Regions from separate parts of the Streptomyces sp. NPDC000348 genome, predicted to be linked through region 2. Evidence: riboswitches for the same ligand, from Rfam matches in the RefSeq annotation. Region 2 holds a riboswitch; each other region holds the start of a gene.
What was found. A riboswitch is a leader RNA that binds a small molecule or an ion and turns the genes downstream of it on or off. The one in region 2 is predicted to bind cyclic di-AMP.
Positions count from the first base shown of each region.

Region 1: it holds a riboswitch for cyclic di-AMP, as region 2 does, so the genes downstream of both, ACFY3N_RS26075 (peptidoglycan DD-metalloendopeptidase family protein) here and ACFY3N_RS23780 (M23 family metallopeptidase) in region 2, are expected to answer to the same signal.
Region 3: it holds a riboswitch for cyclic di-AMP, as region 2 does, so the genes downstream of both, ACFY3N_RS35960 (M23 family metallopeptidase) here and ACFY3N_RS23780 (M23 family metallopeptidase) in region 2, are expected to answer to the same signal.
Region 4: it holds a riboswitch for cyclic di-AMP, as region 2 does, so the genes downstream of both, ACFY3N_RS30960 (transglycosylase family protein) here and ACFY3N_RS23780 (M23 family metallopeptidase) in region 2, are expected to answer to the same signal.

Region 1 covers NZ_JBIAZD010000014.1:196,490-198,680, reverse strand. Annotated here, with positions in the region: gene ACFY3N_RS26080 (alpha-galactosidase) at 1-276, shown strand, start outside; cyclic di-AMP (ydaO/yuaA leader) riboswitch at 591-752, shown strand; gene ACFY3N_RS26075 (peptidoglycan DD-metalloendopeptidase family protein) at 757-1,698, shown strand; gene ACFY3N_RS26070 (SGNH/GDSL hydrolase family protein) at 1,903-2,191, shown strand, end outside.
Region 2 covers NZ_JBIAZD010000012.1:138,929-141,119, forward strand. Annotated here, with positions in the region: gene ACFY3N_RS23775 (GntR family transcriptional regulator) at 1-182, opposite strand, end outside; gene ACFY3N_RS23780 (M23 family metallopeptidase) at 372-1,145, opposite strand; cyclic di-AMP (ydaO/yuaA leader) riboswitch at 1,158-1,322, opposite strand; gene ACFY3N_RS23785 (M16 family metallopeptidase) at 1,520-2,191, opposite strand, start outside.
Region 3 covers NZ_JBIAZD010000040.1:15,056-17,246, reverse strand. Annotated here, with positions in the region: gene ACFY3N_RS35970 (dihydrofolate reductase family protein) at 1-744, shown strand, start outside; tRNA gene ACFY3N_RS35965 (tRNA-Met) at 808-881, shown strand; cyclic di-AMP (ydaO/yuaA leader) riboswitch at 1,183-1,340, shown strand; gene ACFY3N_RS35960 (M23 family metallopeptidase) at 1,353-2,191, shown strand, end outside.
Region 4 covers NZ_JBIAZD010000021.1:46,668-48,858, forward strand. Annotated here, with positions in the region: gene ACFY3N_RS30955 (transglycosylase family protein) at 1-803, shown strand, start outside; cyclic di-AMP (ydaO/yuaA leader) riboswitch at 1,009-1,177, shown strand; gene ACFY3N_RS30960 (transglycosylase family protein) at 1,182-1,898, shown strand; gene eno (phosphopyruvate hydratase) at 2,131-2,191, shown strand, end outside.

The DNA.
Region 1 (2,191 bases), on a different contig from region 2:
CGCGGCGACCTGTACCGGCTGCGCCCCCCGGAGGGCGGGCTGAGCGCGGTGCAGTACGTCCTCGGCGACGAGACCGTCGTCCTCGCCTGCCTCCAGGCGCAGCACCACGGAGAGCCCGTCCCGGCCCTCCGGCTGCGCGGTCTCGACCCGGATGCGTCGTACGAATGCCGCGAAACCGGCGAAACGCACCGAGGTGCCCTCTTGCTGCACCACGGTCTGCACACCGGTCTGCGGGGAGACCTGGACGCCGCGGTGGTGCGGTTGCGACGCCTGTGATGTAACCATTCGGGCGTTCTGTCCGATTGAGCGGATTCGGCATAACCTGCCCCGAAAGGAAGGGAGATGGGGGAGGGGTGCGTGAGCATCGTCATATCCGTGACGATGCGTTGTCGCCATGCTCACGTAATTCCGTGACACGGCAAGGGAATTCACGGCGGAAAGGGAATCCGGGCTGACGCTCGGTGACGTCATTTCCTCCTGTGGATCACGGGAAAACGCGTGGGCGGCGAACCTCGCGCTTGTCCCGTCGCGTCCGGGTCGCTTACGTTCACCACCGATCCGGACGGACGCCCAATCCTGCCGCCGCCCGGAGCCCGCACACACTGACCCGTGTACGGCAGGAGCGGGGGACCCACAGGTACGACCGCCTGTTCCGGTTCCCGGAACGGCTTGGGGTTAAGCCGCGCGACAGCGCGGCCGGGCATCTCCAGCCCGCACCCGACAGCTCACCTCGTAGGCGCCGGAGAGGAATTCGTCATGCCCGCAAAGGGTAAGCACCGCCGTACCAAGGCCCAGCGCCTCACCCGCTCCATCGCCGTCGCCGGAACCGGCGGCGCCGCACTCGCCCTGCCGCTCCTCGGCGCCACCGGCGCGCACGCCGCCACGCCGCAGACCGCCCCCGAAAAGGCCGTCCAGTCCCTTTCCGTCGCCGGCCAGAAGACCGGCGCCGAAAAGGGCGGCGAGTCCCGCACGTACACGGTGAGGGCCGGCGACTACCTCGCGAAGATCGCCGAGACGCAGAACGTCGACGGCGGCTGGAAGAAGCTCTACACGGACAACCGCGAGGCCATCGGCGACAACCCGTCGCTCATCCACCCCGGTCTGGAGCTCTCCGTGGACGGCGGGGCCGCCACGAGCGCGCCGCAGCAGCCGTCCTCCGCCAAGGCCCCGCAGGCCTCGGAGCAGAAGGCCGAGCAGCCCGCCGAGAAGCCGGCCGAGCAGCCCGCCGAGCAGTCCTCCCCGGACGCCCCCGCCCGGAACGCGAGCGCCGACCAGGCCGCGAGCACCTCCGGTTACAGCTCCCCGGTGCCCGGCGCCGGGCTCGGCACCGCCTACAAGGTGGCCGGCAGCATGTGGTCCAGCGGCTACCACACCGGCGTCGACTTCGCCGTCCCGACCGGCACCTCCCTGAAGGCCGTCGGCGCGGGCACCGTCGTCTCCGCGGGCTGGGCCGGCGCGTACGGCAACCAGGTCGTCATCAAGCTCGAGGACGGCCACTACGCCCAGTACGCCCACCTGTCCTCGCTCTCCGTCTCGGCCGGCCAGACCGTGACCGGCGGCCAGCAGGTCGGCCTCTCCGGCTCCACCGGCAACTCGACCGGCCCGCACCTGCACTTCGAGATCCGCACCACCCCGGACTACGGCTCGGACGTGGACCCGGTCGCCTACCTCGCCTCGAAGGGCGTCTCCGTCGGCTGACCCCCGCGGCGGCCTTCCTGACCCGCGCGCCGGAGGCCGGCCCCGACTCCCGGGGCCGGCCTCCGGCGTATTCCGGAATTGGCCAACATTTTGAGAGTGTCTTATCTCACCGCCCGTCAACCCTTCCTTACGGTCGCGTAGGTCACATTCGAAGGTGAATCATGAGCGGTTGTGGCAGACGATTCGAAGAGTGACAGCAGAGCAGTGATCGGGTCGTACGTGGCGGTGGGGGACAGCTTCACCGAGGGCGTCGGCGACCCCGGCCCCGACGGGGCGTTCGTCGGCTGGGCCGACCGGTTCGCCGTGCTCCTCGCGGACCTGCGGCCCGAAGGCGACTTCGAGTACACCAATCTCGCCGTGCGCGGAAAGCTGCTGGACCAGATCGTGGCGGACCAGCTGCCGAGGGCGGTCGAACTCGCCCCCGACCTGGTCTCGTTCTGCGCGGGCGGCAACGACATCCTCCGCCCGGGCAGCGACCCGGACGAGGTGGCCG
Region 2 (2,191 bases):
TGCCGCCGGGTCACCACGAACCCCTCGGCCTCCAGCGTGCGCAGCGCCTCCCGGACGGGCACCCGGGAGACGCCGTAACGGCGGGCGAGGACTTCCTCGGTGAGCCGGCCGCCGCGCTCGTAGACACCCGCGACGATGTCGTCCCGGATCGCCGTGCACACCGAGTGCGCGGGAATACGCATGACGGACCTCCGGCTTAATCCCCGTGAAACGTCGACGATTGACGTGTGTTCCGTGACTCTATTGCAATCAGCGGGAATTCACGACGGCGGGCCGGAATCCAGGCGTATTTTTTGGACAAGCGCCGCCCGGAAACACCGGTGCCCCGGCTCGGGGAGCCGGGGCACCGGGAAGTGGGCGGGTCGGTCCGGTCAGAGGCTGACGCCGTGCGCGCGGAGGTAGGCGACCGGGTCGAGGTCGGAGCCGTACTCGGCGGTCGTACGGGCCTCGAAGTGCAGATGCGCGCCCGTGACGTTGCCAGTGGCGCCGGAGAGACCGATCTGCTGTCCGGCGGCGACCTGCTGGCCCACCGAGACACCGATGGAGGAGAGGTGACCGTACTGGGTGTACGTGCCGTCGTTCATCCTGATGACGACCTGGTTGCCGTACGCGCCGCCCCAGCCGGCCTCGACCACGGTGCCGATGCCGACCGACTGGACGGGGGTGCCGGTCGCGGCGTGGAAGTCGACACCGGTGTGGCTGCCGGAGGACCACAGCGAGCTGCCGGCCTGGTAACCGGTCGAGACGTACGAGCCGGCGATCGGGGAGACGAAGGTGTTGAGGCGCTTGCGCTCGGCCTCCCGCGCGGCGCGCTCCTGCTCCGCACGGGCCTTCTCGGCCTCCTCCGCGGCCCTCTCGCGCGCGGTCTCCTCCGCGGCCTTCCGCGCGGCGGCCTCGGCCGCCTCCCGGGCGGCCTCGTGCTGGGCGGCCGCCTGGGCGTCGATCCGGTCGGCGACCGCGTCTCCCAGGGTGACGACGGGCGTGAGGCCGGTCTGTGCGGCGGCGGGCTCGGCGGCGAGCGCGGGGGCCGAGAGGGAGCCGACGACGCCGGTGGTGGTGAGCGCCGCGACGCCCGCCGCGCGGGCGGTGCCGCGCTGCATCCGGCTGGGACGACGGTGCTTGCCCGGGGCGCGGGTGAACGCCATGTACAGGCTGGTCCTTTCCTTCCCTCTCGCCTACCGGGTTAGCTGACGGGTTCGGAGCAGGAAGGTCTCCTACGGACCCCCTCGCGACACGCGCGGGCGCCCGATTCACCCCAGGGACTGCGGAGGGTCCCCGGCTCCCCTGGCTCGCGCCGTACGGGGACTCGGCGATGGCTGTCCGGTGCCGCGGGTGCGGCGCACTGCCCGACGAACAGCCCGCATGACGCTAAGCGGGCCGTCTCCCCATCCTCAAACGAATCCCGGTTTTTGTAGCGCATCCCACAGGGCAGACAGGCAACTTCCGCCCCGATTCGGGCATAAGAGGGCCCCGGTGACTTCCGTGTCACCGGGGCCCCGCGCGCGTCCTCCGCGGCTCGCTACTCGGCCGTCACGACGGTGACTTCACCGATCCCGAGCGCCTCGACGGGCGCCTTGATCTGCGCCGCGTCGCCGACGAGGATCGTCACCAGGCGGTCCACCGGGAAGGCGTTCACCACGGCCGCGGTGGCCTCCACGGTGCCGGTCGCGGCCAACTGCCGGTACAGGTCGGCCTGGTAGTGGTCGGGCAGGTGCTGCTCGACCTGGTCGGCCAGGGTGCTCGCGACGGCCGCGGCGGTCTCGTACTTGAGCGGCGCCACACCCACGAGGTTCTGCACGGCGACGTCGCGCTCGTCGTCGGTGAGCCCCTCCGCGGCGAGCGTGCGCAGCACGGTCCACAGGTCGTCGAGGGCGGGGCCGGTGTTCGGGGTGTCGACGGAGCCGCTGATGGCCAGCATCGCCGCGCCGGTACCGTCCGGGGCGGACCTGAGGACCTGCCCGAACGCCCGTACGCCGTAGGTGTATCCCTTCTCCTCGCGCAGCACGCGGTCCAGGCGGGAGGTGAGGGTGCCGCCCAGGCAGTACGTGCCGAGCACCTGCGCGGGCCACACGCGGTCGTGCCGGTCGGGGCCGACACGGCCGATCAGCAGCTGCGTCTGGACGGCGCCGGGACGGTCCACGATCACGACCCGGCCGGTATCGTCCGCAGCCACCGGCGGAACGGGCCGCGG
Region 3 (2,191 bases), on a different contig from region 2:
ACCGAGCTCGACTGGCGGCTGCTGCTGGAGCACCTGTACGCCGAGCGCGGGGTCCGCCGGCTCATGGTCGAGGGCGGCGGCACGGTCCACACCCAGCTCCTCACCCAGGGGCTGGCCGACGAGCTCCAGCTGGTCCTCGCCCCGCTGTTCGTCGGTGACCCCGAGGCCCCCCGCCTCTTCGGCCCCGGCCCCTACCAGGGCGGCCGGCTGCGGCTGGTCGAGAGCCGCCCGGTGGGCGACGTCGTCCTGATGCGCTACGAGCCCACCGCCCCCGGCACCGGCCCGCTGCCCTCCGCCGCCGACCACCACTGGCTGGCCCTCGCCTGCGAGCTGGCCGCCGAGTGCCCGCCCTCCGCGACGGCGTTCAGCGTGGGCGCGGTCGTGGTGGCCGCCGACGGTACGGAGCTGGCGCGCGGCCACTCCCGGGAGGGCGGCGACCCGGTGGTGCACGCGGAGGAGGCCGCGCTCGCCAAGGCCGATCCCACGGACCCCCGGCTCGTCACCGCCACCGTGTACTCCAGCCTGGAGCCCTGCGCCCGCCGCGCGTCCCGGCCGGCACCCTGTGCCCGGCTGATCCTGGACGCGGGCGTACGGCGGGTGGTCACGGCCTGGCGCGAGCCGGACACGTTCGTGGCGGGCGCCGACGGCAGCGCGGTACTGGCGGCCGGGGGCGCCACCGTGGTCGTCCTGCCGGAGCACGAGGACCGGGCCAAGGCGCCGAACGGACATCTGCTCGGCCGCTGAACCGGGGCCGGCGATCATGGGTGTGCGCCATGTCCTGCGGATGACGTACACTGGTCTTACCGACGCGGGGTGGAGCAGCTCGGTAGCTCGCTGGGCTCATAACCCAGAGGTCGCAGGTTCAAATCCTGTCCCCGCTACTGAAGGCCGAGGGCCGGAATCCAAAGGATTCCGGCCCTCGGTGTTTTCCGCTCCCCCTTCCCGACCAACGGTCTCACCCAGAGTGAGCGATCCACCCCGCAGCGCATAACGACTGACGAACGGTCAGAAGTGATCCGTCACCTGAGGTGCGGTCAACTCGCCCGTTTTTGACCGCTCGTGGCACTTAAGTCCACGCGGAAATCGTTAAAGATCAAGAGGAACGGCTTGGAATCAGGCCCTCGCGTCTATTAACGTTCGATAACGCAGCGCGGTCGTCCCAGCCGTCACAGACGTCGGCTCCGTGCGCACGCGCCGAATCCCGCAAGGGAACCGGGGAACCACCACCATGGGGTGAATCGCGTGGATACCGCCGTGGCACCACGGCTCGTATACGCGCGTAGGAGACCTTCCCGCTCCGAACCCGTCAGCTAACCCGGTAGGCGAAGACGGAAGGAAAGGAGCACGCCCACGTGGCGTCCAACCCGCCTGCCCCCGAGGCCCCGTTCAAACCGAGCGACACCTTCGCCTACGGCGGCGTCCGCACCGACGAGGGCCCCTTCGAGGAGTGGAACCCCACCGCGGATTCCGTTCGCCCCGTACGCGGCCGGCACCGCGTCTCCAAGCAGCGCGGCGGAGGACTCGCCCGCAGCTCCACCGTCCTGGGCGTCGGCGTCATAGCGGCCGTCGGCGCCGGCGGCATGGCCAGCGCCCAGACCGGCAAGCCGCCGGTTTCGATCTCCATGCCCGACCTCCCCAACGTGGGTTCCCTCATCTCCGACGAGGAAACCACCCCCGAGGGATCGTCCACCCCCCTCAGCACCCTCGGCATGACCGCCGCCGACACCGAGCAGGGCGCCGCCGACGCCGGCGAGGCGCTGCGCGCCCGGATCATGGCGCAGGTCGAGCAGCAGCAGGACCAGGCCGAGAGCAAGGCGCAGGCCGAGGCCGTCGCCGCCGCCGAGAAGGCGGCCGCCGAGGCCGCCGCCGAGGCGGAGAAGGAGGCCGAGGCCAAGGCCAAGGCCGCCAAGGAGAAGGCGGAGGAGGAGGCCAGGAAGAAGGCCGAGGCCGAGCGCCTCGCCGAGCTGGCCAAGCAGTACGCGCTGCCGACCTCCTCGTACACCATCACCTCGACCTTCGGCCAGGCCGGCGCCTACTGGTCCTCCGGCCAGCACACCGGCCTCGACTTCGCCGCCCCCACGGGCACGCTGATCAAGGCGGTCCACACCGGCACGATCACCTCCGCCGGCTGGGACGGCTCCTACGGCTACAAGACCGTGCTCACGCTCGACGACGGCACCGAGATCTGGTA
Region 4 (2,191 bases), on a different contig from region 2:
CCCAGGACGACTGGGAGAGCTACGGCGGCCTGGACTACGCGACCAGCGCCGACCAGGCCAGCCGCGGCCAGCAGATAGCCGTGGCCGAGAGAATCCTCGCCGACCGGGGGGTCGGCGCGTGGCGCACCTGCGGACTGACGGCGGGCCTCGAGCAGGACTCGGCGTCGGCCGACATCGACACGGGCGTGGCGGAGGACGCGACCTCGGGCACGCCCGGCTCCTCCGGCTCCACGGACTCGTCCGGATCGCCGGACTCCGGTGACGCGTCCGCTTCGCCCTCCCCGTCGGCCACGTCCGACGCCGAGAACACCGAGGATGCCGAGGGGGACGAAGGCGCGGCCGGTGAATCGGCCAAGTCCGGCAGGTCGAGCGGCTCGGGCAAGGAATCGGACACCGGCTCCGACGGCGGATCCGGCACCTCCCCCTCCGTCTCGGCCACCCCCAAGAGCGACGAGTCGGACAAGTCCGGGCAGACCACCGGTTCTTCCGAAGTCACCGAGACCGAAGACGGCGGCACCGGCCGGCACCGCGGCTCCAGCGCCGAGGAGGGCGTGCTGGAGGACCGTACGTCGGAATCGTCCGGCCGGCATGCCTCGCGCGGCACCGACGCCTCGCGCGATGCCGCCGACGGCTCGTACACCGTGCGCAACGGCGACAGCCTCTCGTCCATCGCCGACTCCCTTGAGCTCGACGGCGGATGGCGGTCGCTCTACGCCGAGAACGAGCAGGTCGTCGGCGCCGACCCGGACCTCATCCTGCCGGGCCAGGAGCTCGAGGTCGGGGTCGAACCGGGCGAAAAGTGACGCTCGAAAGGGCCTGGGTTCGGCGGCAGTTGACGTCATGTTTCGAGACGAATGTCCGGTTTAAAGGCTGTGAGAGATAGGTCTCAGAAGCCCTGATCGTCTTTGAAATTCCGCGGATCGCGTGTCTACGGTCGTGACCGCTCGCCACCGCGGGCCCCGGCTGCCGCCACGCCGAATCCTGCCAGTGGCAGCACGGGAACAGTCGTCGCGTCATGCGCCGCAGGCAGGAGCGGGGGACCCAAGGTAAGCGCCCCTTCCGGTGGTTGACACCGGATCGGGCTTGGGGTGGAGCCGCGTCCCGTGAGGGACGTGGCCGGGCAACTCAACCGGCCCGAACCCGACAGCTCACCTCGTAGGCGTCGGTGAGGGGATCCATCCATGCTGTTTTCCGGCAAGGGCAAGCACCGTCGTTCCTCCAGGGCCACCCGCGCGATCGCCGTCGCCGGCATCGCCTCCGCCGCCGTCGCCGCCCCGCTGATGGCGGCCGGCAACGCCTCCGCCGCCACCGCCTCCGAGTGGGACGCCGTCGCCCAGTGCGAGTCCGGCGGCAACTGGTCCATCAACACCGGCAACGGGTACTACGGCGGTCTGCAGTTCTCCGCCTCCACCTGGGCCGCGTACGGCGGCACGCAGTACGCCTCCACCGCCGACCGGGCCAGCAAGGCGCAGCAGATCGAGATCGCCGAGAAGGTCCTCGCGGGCCAGGGCAAGGGCGCCTGGCCGGTCTGCGGCACGGGCCTGTCCAACGCCGCCTACACCGGCTCCTCCTCCGGCGGCTCCTCGGCCGGCTCCTCGCAGGGCACCGGTTCCACCGGGACCCGTGAGACCGAGCAGAAGGCCTCCCGCTCCACCGAGCGCCCGGCCGCCGAGCAGAAGACCGAGGAGCGGGCGGAGGAGAAGACCGTCACCACCCCGACCGGCGAGAAGGTCGAGAAGGGCGACGGCGAGTACAAGGTCGTCAAGGGCGACACCCTCAGCTCCATCGCCACCGAGCACGGCGTCAAGGGCGGCTGGGCCGGGCTGTTCGAGCTGAACGACGACATCGTCGACGACGCCGACCTCATCTACCCGGGCCAGCAGCTCCACCTGAAGTAAGCGGCCGCCCCCTGCTCCCCGCCCCGGTGCGTCTCCCCCCGTACGCACCGGGGTGGGGTTTTTGCGGCCGGGTTTCAGGAAACGGCTTTGTTCCGTTCGGAAACAATTTACTCTCGGTTCTGTCCACGCAACGGGCGGCCGGATGGCCGATCGCCCGGAGCCGGTTAGGCTCGGACTCGCACGACCCTCCGGGGTCCTGCTCACCCGCGTCACATCCAAGAAGGAGATGCTCGTGCCGTCCATCGACGTCGTCGTAGCCCGGGAAATCCTGGACTCCCGAGGCAACCCCACGG